DNA from 2 places in the Streptomyces sp. 5-10 genome. Region 2 is predicted to be linked to the other one. Evidence: riboswitches for the same ligand, from Rfam matches in the RefSeq annotation. Region 2 holds a riboswitch; the other holds the start of a gene.
What was found. A riboswitch is a leader RNA that binds a small molecule or an ion and turns the genes downstream of it on or off. The one in region 2 is predicted to bind ZMP and ZTP.
Positions count from the first base shown of each region.

Region 1: it holds a riboswitch for ZMP and ZTP, as region 2 does, so the genes downstream of both, glyA (serine hydroxymethyltransferase) here and IEJ02_RS01265 (bifunctional 5,10-methylenetetrahydrofolate dehydrogenase/5,10-methenyltetrahydrofolate cyclohydrolase) in region 2, are expected to answer to the same signal.

Region 1 covers NZ_JACVYG010000049.1:35,053-42,858, reverse strand. The annotation lists gene IEJ02_RS37515 (carboxymuconolactone decarboxylase family protein) at 5-484, opposite strand; gene pdxR (MocR-like pyridoxine biosynthesis transcription factor PdxR) at 531-2,129, shown strand; gene IEJ02_RS37505 (hypothetical protein) at 2,258-2,608, shown strand; gene IEJ02_RS37500 (glutathionylspermidine synthase family protein) at 2,624-3,811, shown strand; gene rocD (ornithine--oxo-acid transaminase) at 3,823-5,043, opposite strand; ZMP/ZTP riboswitch at 5,076-5,173, shown strand; gene glyA (serine hydroxymethyltransferase) at 5,213-6,484, shown strand; partial or broken gene IEJ02_RS37485 (RNA polymerase sigma factor) at 6,841-7,395, opposite strand; gene trpS (tryptophan--tRNA ligase) at 7,472-7,806, shown strand, end outside.
Region 2 covers NZ_JACVYG010000001.1:260,511-268,316, forward strand. The annotation lists gene IEJ02_RS01240 (endonuclease I family protein) at 1-251, shown strand, start outside; gene IEJ02_RS01245 (hypothetical protein) at 616-840, shown strand; gene IEJ02_RS01250 (hypothetical protein) at 798-938, opposite strand; gene IEJ02_RS01255 (diaminopropionate ammonia-lyase) at 1,057-2,214, opposite strand; gene IEJ02_RS01260 (hypothetical protein) at 2,344-2,580, opposite strand; ZMP/ZTP riboswitch at 2,746-2,832, shown strand; gene IEJ02_RS01265 (bifunctional 5,10-methylenetetrahydrofolate dehydrogenase/5,10-methenyltetrahydrofolate cyclohydrolase) at 2,855-3,736, shown strand; gene IEJ02_RS01270 (VOC family protein) at 3,808-4,236, opposite strand; gene IEJ02_RS01275 (hypothetical protein) at 4,586-4,906, opposite strand; gene IEJ02_RS01280 (AlkA N-terminal domain-containing protein) at 5,110-6,627, shown strand; gene IEJ02_RS01285 (NlpC/P60 family protein) at 6,907-7,806, shown strand, end outside.

The DNA.
Region 1 (7,806 bases), on a different contig from region 2:
ATGGTCACACGGTCGGCTTGTAGGCGCCGGGGGTCATGCGGGTGGTCACACCGATCCGGTTCCAGGCGTTGATGGTGAAGATCAGGGCGATGACCTGGGCCAGCTCCCGCTCCTCGAAGTGCTTGGCGGCCTGCTCGTACACCTCGTCCGGGACGAAGCCGTCGGTCAGGACGGTGACGGCCTCGGTCAGGGCGAGGGCGGCCTGCTCCTTCTCGGTGTAGAGGTGGTCGGCCTCCTCCCAGGCGCTGAGGAGGTAGAGGCGCTCCTCGGACTCGCCCGCCGCGCGGGCGTCCTTGGTGTGCATGTCGATGCAGAAGGCGCAGCGGTTGAGCTGGGAGGCGCGGACCTTGACCAGCTCGGCCAGCGTCGGGTCGACGCCCTTTCTGGCGGCCGCGTCCAGGTTGACCATGGCCTTGTAGACCTCGGGAGCGGCCTTGGCGAACTGCATCCGGGGTCCGTGCGTGTGGGAAGTTCCGGTCGTCATGCCTCCACGCTAGAGGCCGGGCGGCCCAGGGGTATGGTCCATTTCCATGGCGGATTCATGGGCCACTCCGAGCGGCGGACCCGGACAGCGGACAGACGGCTCCGGGCAGCGGGCGGGCGGCTCCGGACACCGGGCCGACGCCGGGGAGCGGGTGGGCGAGCCCGGGCAGCGGGCGGGCGGCCCGGCCGGGCCGGGTGCGCATCCGGGCGGCTCGGCCGGGCCGGGGACGGACCTCCATCTGGATCTGCCGCGGGGCGGCGGGACCGGGGTGCGGGACGCGCTCATCCGCGCCCTGCGCGACGCCGTCCGCGGCGGGCGGCTCGCCCCGGGCACCCGGCTGCCCTCCTCCCGCTCCCTCGCCGCCGACCTCGGCATCGCCCGGAACACCGTGGCCGACGCCTATGGGGAGCTGGTGGCCGAGGGCTGGCTGACGGCCCGGCAGGGCTCGGGCACCCGGGTCGCCCGGCGCGTCGTGCCGCCCGAGCCCGCGCCGCCGCGCACACCCCCGCCCGCCGCCGTGGCCGCCGCCCGGCCCACCTACGATCTGCGGCCCGGCCAGCCCGATGTCTCGGCCTTCCCCCGGTCCGCCTGGCTCTCCGCGGCCCGGCGCGCCCTGACCGCCGCGCCGAACGACGCCTTCGGCTACGGCCACCCCGCCGGACGGCCCGAGCTGCGGCGGGTCCTGGCCGACTATCTGGCGCGCGCCCGCGGGGTGCGGGCCGCGCCCGAACGGATCGTGGTCTGCGCGGGGTTCGTCCAGGGGCTGGCCCTGCTCAGCAGGGTGCGGGCGAGGGCCGGACACCGTGAGGCGGGCGTGGAGTCCTACGGGCTCGACGTGCACTGGAACGTGATGCGCGGGGCCGGGCTGCGCACCGTGCCGCTGCCGGTCGATCAGCAGGGCGCGCGGACGGCGGAGCTGGACCGGTCGGCCGGGCTGCGGACGGTCCTGCTCACCCCGGCGCATCAGTTCCCCACCGGGGTTTCGCTGCACCCCGACCGGCGCGCCGCCGTGGTCGACTGGGCGTCCCGAGTGGGCGGGCTGGTGCTGGAGGACGACTACGACGGGGAGTTCCGCTACGACCGCCAGCCGGTCGGGGCGCTCCAGGGGCTCGACCCCGAGCATGTGGTCTATCTGGGCACCGCCAGTAAGAGCCTGGCGCCCGCGCTGCGGCTGGCCTGGATGGTGGTGCCGGACCATCTGATGGACGACCTCCTGGCGGTCAAGGGAACGGGGGAGTGGCAGTCGGGCGCGCTGGACCAGCTGACGCTCGCGGAGTTCATCGACTCCGGGGCGTACGACCGCCATGTGCGCGGTATGCGGATGCGCTACCGGCGCCGCCGCGACCAGCTGGTGGCGGCGCTCGCCGAACGCGCCCCGCGGGTGCGGGTCACGGGTATCGCGGCGGGGCTGCACGCGGTGCTCCAACTGCCGCCGGGCACCGAACGGTCCGTGGTGCAGGGCGCGGCCTGGCAGGGCCTGGCCCTGGAGGGGCTGTCCCGCTACCGCTACCGGGAGCAAGGGGAGCCGGACGAGCCGGGACCGGGCCCGGACGCGCGGCCGGACGCGCTGGTCTTCGCCTATGGCGCCCCGCCCGACCACGCCTTCACGGGCGCTCTGGAGGCGCTGTGCCGGGTGCTGCCATGAAGGCCACGCCTCCGTTGCCCTAAGGTGGGCGGTCGCGGTCCCGGGGACCCGGGGAGAGGACGGCCCCGGGCGGGACGACGGCCTCGGGGGACACGACGGCCCCGGGGGAGCGGAACGGGGAGACGGGGATGGAACGGAAGACGACGCGGCGGCTGCGGTCGAGCACGGTGATCCTGGGCGGTATGGGCGCGCTGGCGGCGGCGCTCACCTCCTGTGGTTCGGAACCGGACAAGCGCTGTGTGGACCGGAACAGCTATGACGCGGTGAACGGCTACCGGGTCGTCGACTCCAGCGCCTGCAAGGGCTCTTCGTCCACCACGGGCGGCAAGGGCAAGAAGAGCCGGGGCACATCGCGCGTGGACGGCGAGTGGTACTACGACTCCGACGTCAGCGGCCGCTGGGCGGACTACGGCACCTTCGACAAGAGCAAGGCGGCCGACCGGGGCGGCTTCGGCTGCTCGGGCTCCGGCGGCGGCTGAGCGGACCGGCCCACGATGAAGCGCCACACCATCGACCCCCGCCCCGACTGGCAGTCCACGGTGGAGGAGCAGGGGGTCATCTATCCGCTGACCCGCTACCCGGACGGCTCGCTGCGCCCCTACTGGGACGAGAGCGCCTACTACGCCTTCTCGCTGCCCGAGGTCGAGGCGCTGGAGGAGGTCGTCGAGGAGCTGCACCGGATGTCGCTGGCCGCCGCCGCCCATATCGTCGAGACCGGCCGCTTCGCCGACCTGGGCATCGACGATCCACGGCTGGCCGGGCTGATCGCCGAGTCCTGGCACCGCAGGGCCGAACAGCCCAGCGTCTACGGCCGGTTCGACCTGCGCTACGACGGTGAGTCGGGCCCGGCGAAGCTGCTGGAGTACAACGCCGACACACCCACCTCGCTGGTGGAGGCGGCCAGCGCGCAGTGGTTCTGGATGGAGGACCGCTTCCCGGGCGCCGACCAGTGGAACTCCCTCCATGAACGGCTGGTGGACGCCTGGCGCGCCCAGGCGGCGCTGCTGCCGCCGGGGACGCCCCTGTACTTCGCCCATTCGGCCGGGGACGAGCTGGGCGAGGACCTGATGACGGTGGCCTACCTCCGCGAGACGGCCGAGCAGGCCGGGCTGAGGACCGAGGCGATCTCCATGGAGGACATCGGCTGGGAACGGCTGTCGGGCCGCTTCGTGGACAAGCGGTTCCGCTTCATCCGGAGCTGCTTCAAGCTCTACCCCTGGGAGTGGCTGGCCACCGACCGGTTCGGCCCGCATGTGCTGGACACGCTGGACAACGGGGGCGGCACCGGATCCACCCTGTGGATCGAACCGGCCTGGAAGATGCTGCTGTCCAACAAGGCGCTGCTGGCCGTGTTGTGGGAGCTCTTCCCGGACCACCCCCATCTGCTGCCCGCCTACCTCGACGGCCCCCGGGAGCTGGCCCGCACCACCGGCTATGTGGCCAAACCGCTGCTGGGCCGCGAGGGCGCCGGAGTCACCGTGCATCCGCCGGGCGAGGAGCCCGTCGTACGCGACGAGCCGTGCTGCTACCAGGAACTGGCGCCGCTGCCCGACTTCGACGGCAACCGCGTGGTGCTCGGCACCTGGGTGGTCGAGGGCGAGTCGGCGGGGCTCGGCATCCGCGAGTCGGCGGGGCTGGTGACGGACGAGTACGCGCGCTTCATCCCGCATGTCATCCTCTGAGCGACACCGGATCATTCGGCCAGCACCGCCCTCAGCTGATCCAGCGCCCACTCCAGATCCTCCTCGCTGATCACCAGGGGCGGGGCGATCCGGATCGTGGCGCCATGGGTGTCCTTGACCAGCACTCCGCGGTCCATCAGCCGCTCGGAGACCTGCCGCCCGGTGCCCCGCGACGGGTCGATGTCCACCCCCGCCCACAGCCCCCGGCCGCGCACCTCCCGGACCCCCTTTCCTCGCAGCAGCCCCAGCTCCCGGTGGAGCAGCCCGCCCAGCGTGGCCGAGTGGCGCTGGAACTCCCCGGTCCGCACCATCGCGATGACCTCCAGGGCGACCGCGCAGGCGAGCGGGGAGCCGCCGAAGGTGGAGCCGTGCTCCCCGGGGCGGTGCACCCCCAGCACCTCGCGGGAGGACACCACCGCCGACACCGGCACCACCCCGCCGCCCAGCGCCTTGCCCAGCACATAGACATCGGGGACCACGCCCTCGTGCTCACAGGCGAAGGTGGTGCCGGTGCGGCCGAGGCCCGACTGGATCTCATCGGCGATGAACAGCACGTTCCGCTCCCGGGTCAGCTCCCGGACCCCGGCCAGATAGCCGGGCGGCGGCACCACCACCCCCGCCTCGCCCTGGATCGGCTCCAGCAGCACGGCGACCGTCTCCTCGGGCGCGGCGTCGAGCGCCGCCGCCATCGCCGCCAGATCCCCGTACGGCACGATCGAGAACCCCGGGGTGAACGGGCCGTGGTCGGCGCGGGCCTCCGGGTCGGTGGAGAAGCTGATCAGGGTGGTCGTCCGGCCGTGGAAGTTGTTCCCGGCGGCGATGATCCTGGCCCGGCCGTCCGGGACGCCCTTGATCCGATAGCCCCATTTGCGGGCGGTCTTGACGGCCGTCTCCACCGCCTCCGCGCCCGTGTTCATGGGCAGCACCATCTCCATGCCGCACAGCTCGGCCAGCTCGGAGCAGAAGGCGCCGAAGCGGTCGTGGTGGAACGCGCGGGAGGTGAGGGTGACCCGGTCCAGCTGGGCCTTGGCGGCCTCGATCAGCCGGCGGTTGCGATGCCCGAAGTTGAGCGCCGAGTATCCGGCGAGCAGATCCAGATAGCGGCGGCCCTCCACATCGGTCATCCAGGCGCCTTCGGCGGACGCGACGACGACCGGCAGCGGACGGTAGTTGTGCGCGCCATGGGCCTCGGCGGCGGCGATGGCCCGCTCCGAGGGGCGTCCCGGTCCCATCTTGTCCTCCTTGTCTCACTAGCTAGAGTGGGGGTGCGCATCGTGACTGGCGAGCCGAGCGTGGAACCGACCACGAGGAAGCGATGCGCGGCCATAGCGCCACGAGGTGCCGCCCGCCTGGGCACCCCGGGACACGACCGGACCGTCACCGATCGCCCCGGAGGACTCGATGAGCCTGCCCCTGTCCCATCCCGCCCTTCTCGCCGCCGACCCCGAACTCGCCTCCCTCGTCGGCTCCGAGGAGCTGCTGCAGTCCGAGACCCTGCGCCTGATCCCGAGCGAGAACTATGTCTCCGCCGCCGTCCTGGAGGCCTCCGGGACGGTGCTGCAGAACAAGTACAGCGAGGGCTACGCGGGCCGCCGCTACTACGAGGGCCAGCAGGTCATCGACCAGGTGGAGACCCTGGCGATCAACCGGGCCAAGGCCGTTTTCGGCGCCGAGCACGCCAATGTCCAGCCCTACTCCGGCTCGCCCGCCAACCTCGCGGTCTATCTGGCCTTCGCCCGGCCGGGTGACACCGTGATGGGCATGTCACTGCCCATGGGCGGTCATCTCACCCACGGCTGGGGCGTCTCCGCCACTGGCGCCTGGTTCCGCGGCGTCCAGTACGGGGTGCGGCAGGACACCGGCGCGATCGACTTCGACCAGGTGCGCCAGCTGGCCCGCGAGGAGCGGCCCAAGCTGATCTTCTGCGGTGGCACGGCGGTGCCCCGCACGATCGACTTCGCCGCCTTCGCGGAGATCGCCCGCGAGGTGGACGCGGTGCTCGTGGCCGATATCGCGCATATCGCCGGTCTGATCGCGGGCGGCGTCCACCCCTCGCCCGTCCCGCACGCCGATGTCATCTCCACCACCACCCATAAGACGCTCCGGGGTCCGCGCGGCGCGATGCTGATGTCGCGCGAGACCCATGCCAAGGCCATCGACAAGGCCGTCTTCCCCGGGCTCCAGGGCGGTCCGCACAACCAGACCACCGCCGCCATCGCGGTGGCCCTGCACGAGGCCGCCCAGCCCGCCTTCCGTGACTACGCCCGGGCCGTGGTCGCCAACGCCAAGGCGCTCGCCGAGGAACTGCTCGCCCGCGGCTTCGATCTGGTCTCCGGCGGCACCGACAACCATCTGATCCTGATGGACCTGACGCCCAAGGAGGTGCCGGGCAAGGTCGCGGCCAAGGCCCTGGACCAGGCCGGGATCGTGGTGAACTACAACACCGTGCCCTACGACCCGCGCAAGCCCTTCGACCCCTCCGGCATCCGGATCGGCACCCCCTCCCTCACCTCGCGCGGTCTGTCCACCGGGCACATGCCCGCCGTGGCCGACTGGATCGACCGCGGGGTGACCGCCGCGAAGGGCGGTGACGAGGGCGCCCTCATCAAGATCAGGGCCGAGGTGTCCGAGCTGATGGCGGCCTACCCGGCGCCCGGTCTGCCGACCGGCTGACCCCCGGCGCGGGGCCCTGCCCGGCCTCCAGGCCGGGCAGTGGCCGCCACCACTGCTCCTCCCGGATCCGGTCGTCGTCGGCCACCGGCACCGGCAGGCCCACGATCCGGGCGAGCACCCGCTCGACCAGCGTCTCCCCGCCCTCCGGCGGGACGCCGTCCTCCGACGCCCCCGGGAGCGCGCCGCCCTCCGGTTCCATGCCGTCCTCCGGCTCCATGCCGCCCGCCCGCGACACGCCGTGCCGCGGCGGTCCGCCGGACGGCGGTATCCCCGGCCCCCGTCCGAGCGCCCGCAGCTCTCCGGGCAGCCCTTCCTCGGCCATCTCCTTCGCCTCCCCACTCCATCTCATCGGCCGTCTCCCTCTCGGTCTCCGACGGCTCCGACGGCCCCAGCAGCCGCTCCAGCCGTCTCAGGGCGCGGCTCAGCCGCGATTTCACCGTGCCGCGCGGCCAGCCCAGCGCCTGCGCGGTCTCCCCCTCGTCCAGATCCAGCAGATAGCGGTAGATCACCACCCGCCGCTGCGGCTCGCTCAGCTCCTCCAGCGCGGCCAGCAGCCGCGCCCGCCGCTCGCCCGCCAGCGCCACGGCCGCCGGATCGGCCGACTCCGGTATCACCGGCTCGGCTCCGGCCAGCAGCGCCCCCTCCCGGTCCGCCGCCGTGCGCCTGCGGCGCGCCGAGCGCACCGCGTTACTCGTCTCATGGGCGACGATCCGCAGCAGCCAGGGCCGGAACGCCGCCTCGCTCCGGAACCGCCCGAGTGCGAGATACGCCTTCACAAAGGCGTCCTGCACCACATCCTCGGCATCCGCGCCCGCCCCGAGCAGCCGGGCGGTGCGGTGCGCGATCGGCGCATGGGCCCGCACCAGCTCGGCATACGCCTCGGCGTCGCCGGCCCGCACCCGCGCGATGATCTGTGCTTCACCAGTCCTCACACCTCTCATACACCGGCGGACGGAGTCTGGTTCCACACCTGAGAGAATGGGTGGCATGGCCCTCGATCGTCCCCGTGCGCTCTCCGGTATCCAGCCCACCGCAGGTTCCTTCCACCTCGGCAACTACCTCGGCGCGATCCGGCAGTACGTCGCGCTGCAGGAGACCCACGACGCGTTCTACACCGTGGTCGACCTGCACGCGATCACCGTGCCGCAGGATCCGGCGGAGCTGCGCGCCAACAGCCGGCTCGCCGCCGCCCAGCTGCTCGCCTCCGGTCTGGACCCGGACCGCTGCACGCTCTTCATCCAGAGCCATGTGCCCGAGCACGCCCAGCTCGGCTGGGTGATGAACTGTCTCACCGGCTTCGGCGAGGCGTCCCGGATGACACA
Region 2 (7,806 bases):
CCCGGATGATCCTCTACATGGCCGTCCGCTACGACGGAGAGGACGGCTTCCCCGACCTCGAGCCCAACGACAAGGTCGACAACGGCTCCGCGCCCAACATCGGCCGTCTCTCCGTACTGAAGCAGTGGAGCGCCGAGGACCCGCCCGACGACTTCGAGAAGAACCGCAACGAGGTCATCTACGAAAAGTTCCAGCACAACCGGAACCCGTTCATCGACCACCCGGAGTGGGTCGACTCCATCTGGAAGTAAATCCGCGTGGCCGCACCGTGGCCCCGCCCCTGCCCCGGCACACGCGCCGGGGCGGGGGCGCGGTCCTGGTGGCCGTCACATGCCAATGCGACCACCACCAGGCCCCGAACGGCCGTGGCTCCTGTGGTAGGCAGTGCGAGAAGGTCGCGGAATTCTGGCGGCTGAACCACCCGATGGGCGGCCTGCGTCCAGGACGAGGTCGTCGCCGCCCTGGACGACCCCGCCCAGTTCGTACGCGGGCCCATCGAGCTGCGGCGCCGTGGCACGGCCACCGATGACACCCCCGCGTCAGGACGAGCCGTGCGTGGCCAGCCGGAGAAGGGTGGTCGCGAGGACGTTGACACCATGAGTGCACGCTTCGGGAGTGGAGTACTCGCGCGGGTTGTGGCTGATCCCGTCGTATTCACCACGCACGAAGACCATCGCCGTCGGGCAGAGCGCGGCGGTGGCACTCGACGTAGGCGTACGGCGGGTCGAGACGTACATCGGCGGGGCCGTGGAAGCCGGTGCGGGTCAGCTCGCCGCCGAGGCGGCCGTCGCGATCGGTCAGGGCGTCAGCCCGGCCTGCTCCCTCCACGCGATGACCTGACGCCGCCCGGCGGCGTCGGCGTCGGTGAGGGCCAGGCGGTTCACCCCGCGCAGCCCGGTGTGCTCGTCGTCGTACGCGCCGATCTCGGCGGGGTCCATCGGCGACTGCCACAGTCGGTGGCCGTCGACGGTGATGGTGTCGGAGGTGGGGCTGGTGATGTTCTGGCTCCCGGGAACGGTCGGTTGGACCCGAGGGTGGTCGGATGCGGATGGGTGTTCAGGCGTCCGCGGTGGTGGCGGCGGGGTTGGCGGCGCTGCCCTCGGTGCTCAGCAGCACCACGGTGGAGGCGGGGCCGAGGCCCAGTGCGGCGCGGCGCTCGTCGGCGCCGTCGCCGGTGAGCGCGGCGCGCAGTCCGGCGAGCGAGGCGGCGCCGCAGGGGCCGCTGGAGATGCCGAGCCGGGCGAGGTCGCCCGCCGCGCGGGCGCTCGCGGCGTCGGGGATGGCGATGGCCGCGTCGAGACCGTCGCGCAGCCGGGGCCAGGCGATGCTGGAGGGGGTGCCGCAGTTCAGTCCGGCCATGATGGTCTCACCGGTGGTGACGCTGACCGGCTCGCCACGTGTCAGGCTCTCGATGACGCAAGGGGCGGCCGTGGGTTCCACCGACAGCAGTGCCGTGGGCGGCCCGGCCGGGCGGCTGCGGTAGTGGGTGACGACGGCGTGGGCCAGCGAGCCCACGCCCACCGGGATGGCGATGAGGTCGGGTGTCCCCGCTCCGGCGGCCGCGAGTTGCTCGTCGATTTCGGCGCAGAGGGTGGAGTAGCCCTCGACGATCCAGCCCGGTATCCGTTCATAGCCGGGCCAGGCGGTGTCCTGGACCAGGAGCGCGTCCGGTGCGACGGCGGCCTCGGCGGCCTGGCGCACTGCCTCGTCGTACGCGCCCGTGACCTGGGAGACCTCCGCCCCCTCCGCGGCGATGGCCGCCACGGCCTCCGGATGGACACCGCGTGGAACGAAGATCCGGGCGCGGTGGCCGAGCAGGCGTGCCGTCCGGGCCACGGCGCGGCCGTGGTTGCCGTCGGTGGCGCTCACCAGGGTGACGGGCGCGGTGGCATCGCCGCGTGCGGCCCGTGCAGCCCGTGCAGCCCGTGCGGCCCGTGCGGCTCGTGCGGCGAGGGCGCGGTGCACGGCCCAGGACGCGCCCAGGGCCTTGAAGGCGGGCAGGCCCAGACGGCCCGACTCGTCCTTGACGAAGACCCGCCCGATCCCCAATTCGGTGGCGAGCGGCGGGAGTTCGGTGAGCGGGGTGGGGGCGTAACCGGACAGGGAGGCGTGGAAATCCCGTACCTCGGTGGGGGCGGGCGGACAGGTCCAGGCCCGGGCGGCGGGCCGGGCGAACCACGGCGGCTCGGCGGTGGAGGAAACGTATGCGGGCACACAGCCAGCGTGCGGCCCGTACCTCCCATCGGTCCAGCGCCCCAACCCCCGGCCGCCCGGTCTGGAGCGTCGGCCCCGACCGCTGGGGCGGTCGGGGCCGACGATGAGTGCGCTCGGGCTCAATCGCCCTTAGTCGTCAACGCACTTGGGGTACTTCGAACCACGGTTGCAATCGTGGTAGTCGTACTTGCTGACCCGGAACTTCTTCTCCTCGCCGCCCTTGGCCGGATCGACGACCAGGTAGAACTTCTTCCCGTCCTTGACCTTGTCGGTGACTGTCCCATCAGGGCCCCGGTCAAAGTCCTGCGCGCACCCGGCGAGTGTGAGGGCTGAACATGCCAGGAGGGCAAGGGCAAGGCGACGCATGTCGTGCTCCGATCAACGTGAGGATTGCGAGACAGTCTAGGGGGCATCGGATCATGGTCCGGCCAGGGGTCACATTCGCTCATATGCGGGGAAACGCCTGATGGACGGCGGCGGGAGAAGGAGAGAAAAACGCCCGGCAAGGGTCGTCCGGGGTGCCCTACAGTATGTCCGGGCCGTGACTGGCGCTGAGGTGGAGCACCACCGGGGAGCGGCCTGACGATCGGGTCGATGCCGTGCGCCTGGGCGAGTAGTCGGTAACGCCTGGGAGGCGACCTTGTCCTCGACACAGACGGCCCAGCTCATGGATGGCGCCGGTCTCGCCCGGCGCATCGTGGCGGAAGCGGCGGGCCACGCTTCGGAGATCACTCGACGTACGGGAGTCACTCCCTGCCTGGCAACGGTGCTGGTGGGCGAGGATCCCGCCTCGGCCACGTACGTCCGCATGAAACGCGCGCGTTGCGCCAAGGCGGGGATCGCATCGCGGTTCGTCGGCTTGCCGGCCGCCACGACGACCGCGGAGTTGGTCGACACCCTCGGTTCTCTGTCCCAGGACCCCGACGTGCACGGCATCCTGCTGCAGCATCCCGTCGGTGCTCATATCGATGAGCGGGCGGCGTTCGAGGCCATCGCTCCCGAGAAGGATGTCGACGGCGTCACCATGAACTCCTTCGGGGCGATGAGCTTCGGGTTGCCGGGGTTCACGTCGTGCACTCCCGGAGGGATCATGCGTCTCCTGGACGAGTACCGCGTCGAGCTCGCGGGGCGGCACGCGGTGGTGGTGGGCCGCAGTCCGATCCTGGGCAAGCCCGTGGGAATGCTCCTGCTGGACCGGGACGCGACGGTGACGTATTGCCACTCCAGGACCGCCGACCTGGGCGCGGTGCTCCGGGAAGCGGATGTCGTCGTGGCGGCGGTGGGCCGGCCCCGGCTCATCCGTGGCGAGGACATCAAGCCGGGCGCCGTGGTGATCGATGCCGGATACAACCCCGGCAACGTCGGCGATGTCGACTTCGATTCCGCGTGTGAACGTGCCCGGCTGATCACCCCGGTGCCGGGCGGGGTGGGGCCCATGACCATCGCCGTCCTGCTGGCACAGACCGTGGACGCCGCCCGGCAGCAGACGGGTGCGACGACGGACGTACGGGCGGAATGCTGAGCGGTCGGCCACCGTGGGGGCGCCCTTTCGGACGCCCCTGTGGCTGCTGGCCCCGTGGCCAGAGCCGGTGGCTAAGGTCGGATGTAGGGCCGGGTGATGATCTCCATGTTGTGGCCGCTGGGATCGTCGAAGTACGCGCCACGGCCGCCGAAGAGACGGTTGATCCGGCCGGGGTCGGTGTGGTTGGGGTCGGCGTAGTAGGTGACGCCGACCGCTTCCAGACGGGTGATCATCGCGTCGAACCGCTCATCGGGCACGAGGAACGCGTAGTGCTGCGGCTGTATGGGCTCGTCGCGCTTCTCGTAGTAGTCGAGTGTCACGCCGTTGCCGAGGTCGACGGGCAGAAACGGGCCGAACGGCGCTCCCACCTCCACTCCCAGGATCGCGGCGATGAACTCGGCGGACAGCTGCCGGTCGTGGGCGTAGACGGCGGTGTGGTTCAGCTGGACGGCGGTGGCCGGGGGCTCGGAGTCGTGCTGGGGCTGGGCGTGGTGTGGCATCGGTGGTGGTGTCTCCGCATCGTGGAATCCGCTGGAACAGGCGCCACGTACGGGCGCCAGGAGGAAGGACACGGAGGAAATGGCGGGGCTCTGGCCCGCCTCGCGCTCACGCCGAGGCCGGGCGCCTCACTCGTGCGTGGCCCATGGCCGACCCGGCAGTCACGTCACCGAACTTACCATCGACGGTCTGACTCCGTTACTCCGTTACTCCGTGACGCCGCGACTCCGGACGACAGTCGTCCACCGCACTGGAGCTGCAACGGCAGACCTTTCTGCACGGCGGGTCGGACGGGCTGCACTACGGGTTGTGGTCCGACGACGGATCGACCTGTGATGGCGTCGCCTCCTACTACACCCATGACGGCGACGACATCGACACACCAGCCACCACACTCCGCTGGAGGCGATCCGCGCCCTCATCGAACGCCACTGGCGCGACCCCGCCGCCGACGACGGGGACGCGGACCACCTGGCCGCTCGGCGTCACAGTCTTGAGCAACTGCGCGAGGCCCTGACCAGGCTGGAGACGGGCGACCGCGACGAGACCGGCGCCGGCTATGTGCGCGCGTACGACGGCGCGGCCGGGCCTGCCGACCCCGCGCGGGTCGCCACGCTGGACGGTGCCGGTGCGCTCGTGAGCGGCGAGACCGCGCAGGAGCGGCCCGTACAACCGGGGCTCCGCCCAAGACCCGTCCAGGGGCGAAGCCCCCTGCTATGCGCCGGACACCCGCGGCACCGGACCGCGCACGCCCCTCCCCCACGGCCGCACGATTCCCCCCGGCCCGGCCCCGGTCGCCACGGAGCCGAGCCGCGAGCGCCATGTCCGATTTCCGCCAGCACACCTCCCCTCCCAGGGCGCACAGTGGAGGTGTGATGAGCGACGACAGCAGGTACGAGGCGGTGTGCAGCCGCGACGCGCGGTTCGACGGCGAGTTCTTCTTCGGCGTCGCCACGACCGGGATCTACTGCCGGCCGAGCTGCCCCGCCACCACGCCCCGGCGCAAGAACGTCCGGTTCTTCCCGACCTCGGCCGCCGCGCAGGGCGCGGGGTTCCGGGCCTGCCGCCGCTGCCGGCCGGACGCCGTGCCCGGCTCCGCCGACTGGAACGCGCGGGCGGACGCCGTCGGCCGCGCCATGCGGATGATCGGGGACGGGGTGGTGGACCGGGAGGGGGTGTCCGGGCTCGCCTCGCGGCTCGGGTACAGCGCTCGGCAGGTGCAGCGGCAGCTGACCGCCGAGCTCGGTGCCGGGCCGGTGGCGCTCGCCCGCGCCCAGCGCGCCCACACCGCGCGCATCCTGCTGCAGACCACCGCGCTGCGGGCCTCGGAGATCGCGTTCGCGGCCGGGTTCTCCAGCGTCCGGCAGTTCAATGACACCCTGCGCGAGATCTACGCCGCCACCCCCACCGAACTGCGCGCCGCCAGGCCGGAGAAGTCTTCCCGGTCCGGGTCCGCGGGGGCGCCCGGCGGGGTGCTGGGGGCCAACGGCGGGACCAGCTGCGGGGCCGGCGGCGGAACGGCCGGGGTGCCGCTGCGGCTCGCCTACCGCGGTCCGTACGACACCACGCAGGTCTTCGACTACCTCGCCCGGCGTGCCCTCACCGGCCTGGAGGAGATGGTGGGTACGCCGGGCGCCCGGACCTACCGCCGTACGCTGCGGCTGCCGCACGCCTGCGCCATCGTCGAGGTCGACGAACGGCCCGGCGACGGCTGGCTGGAATGCCGGCTGCGCCTGACCGAGCTGCGCGATCTGACCACCGCCATCCAGCGGATCCGGCGCCTGTTCGACCTGGACGCCGATCCGTACGCGGTCGCCGAGCGCCTCGGCGCCGATGCCGCGCTCGCGCCGCTGGTGGCCGCGCGACCGGGGCTGCGTTCGCCGGGCACCGCCGACCCGCATGAGCTCGCCCTTCGCGCCGTGCTCGGCCAGCAGATCTCGGTGGCCGCCGGGCGCGTGCTGGGCGATGGGCTGATCGCCGCGTACGGCAAGCCCCTGGAGCGGCCCGACGGCGGGCTCACCCATCTCTTCCCGCGCGCGGAGGACCTGGCCGAGGCGCCGCTCGGCGAGCTCGGCATGCCGGAGAGCCGGCGCGCCACGCTGCGCACGCTGGCCGCCGCGCTCGCGGACGGCACGGTGCGGCTGGACGCGGGCGCCGACCGCGACCGGACCGAGAAGGAGCTGCTGGGGCTGCGCGGCATCGGCCCCTGGACATCCGGTTACATCCGGATGCGGGCGCTGAGCGACCCCGATGTGCTGCTGGAGTCGGATGTCGCCGTACGGGCCGGGGCCCGCGGCGCCGGGGCCCATCTGGAGGACTCCGAGGGCTGGCGCCCCTGGCGCTCGTACGCCATGCACCACCTCTGGAACGCCCCGCGGCCCCGGCCCGCGTGATCCCGCCGGGAGACACCCACTGCGATACACCCGCTGCGATCCGCCCACTGCGAGACACCCGCTCGGAGACATCCGCCGAGCGGCACCGCGCCCGCCAACTCATCGCCGGGAACGTCCCGATGACATCGCCGTGAGGTCGATGACCCCGGCGTGAAGAACGACGACCCATTCTGAAACCCCGGTCCGCCGCCGCTTTACGGCCCCTTTATGCCGTTGAGAGCGTGCGCAGCGAGCACTCTCGACGAGCGCGAGACGAGCGCGAACTGGGGGAGATCGTCAATGGGACACAGAAGAGGCCGCGTTGTCCAAGGGATCCTGGCAGTCGGGGCCCTGCTGGGCGCGCTGCTCGGGATTCCGCAACAGGCCCACGCCGATCCGGCGCCGCCTCAGCCGACCGTCTGCAAGCCGTGGGTGATCATCTCCGCCTATGGCGCGGACGCCTCGGCCGGGCCGGGCGCGCCCTGGGGCAGCCCGGTCAACAGCCAGTACATCGGCGGGATCACCGAGGCCCTGAAGGCGAAGGGCATCGGCACCGCCGCTCGTGATCCGGACGGCAATCCGCGGGCGGACGACGCCGTGGACATCCGCAATCTCTCCTACCCCGCGAACGCGTTGCGGTACTGGCCCTGGGAGCCGGGCTACGACGAGTCGCTGAGGCTGGGGAAGGAGAAGCTCGCCCAGGAGGTGAGCTGGTACAACACCACCTGCGGCAAGGGCACCAACCTCATCCTGCTCGGGTACTCCATGGGTGCCCATCTGATGAAGCAGGCGATGCAGGATCCGCTGCTCCAGGCCAATCAGGAGGCCGTGGCCGCCGTGGTGAACGTCGCCGATCCCAGCCGGAGCAACGGCCAGGCCGGGATGGCGCAGAGCGGCCAGATGCGGACCGTGACACCGGACTTCGCCCCGGCGGAGGCCCAGGCGGCCGACGGCGGGCTGTTGCAGCGGGCCACGGTGCCGGAGACCTTCTCCGGCTTCCTCGGCGACGGCCGGTACCACGACATCTGCCGCACGGACGACCAGTTCTGCAACCGCCCCGGCCAGACCCTGCCCGGGGACTGGGTGGACATCGCCAAGCGGGCCGCGGACAGCGAGGGGCCGCACGGCGACTACGCACGCGGCGCCGACTCCACCGGCGCCCAGGCGGTGGAATCCGCGCTGACCCACCAGGCCGAACGG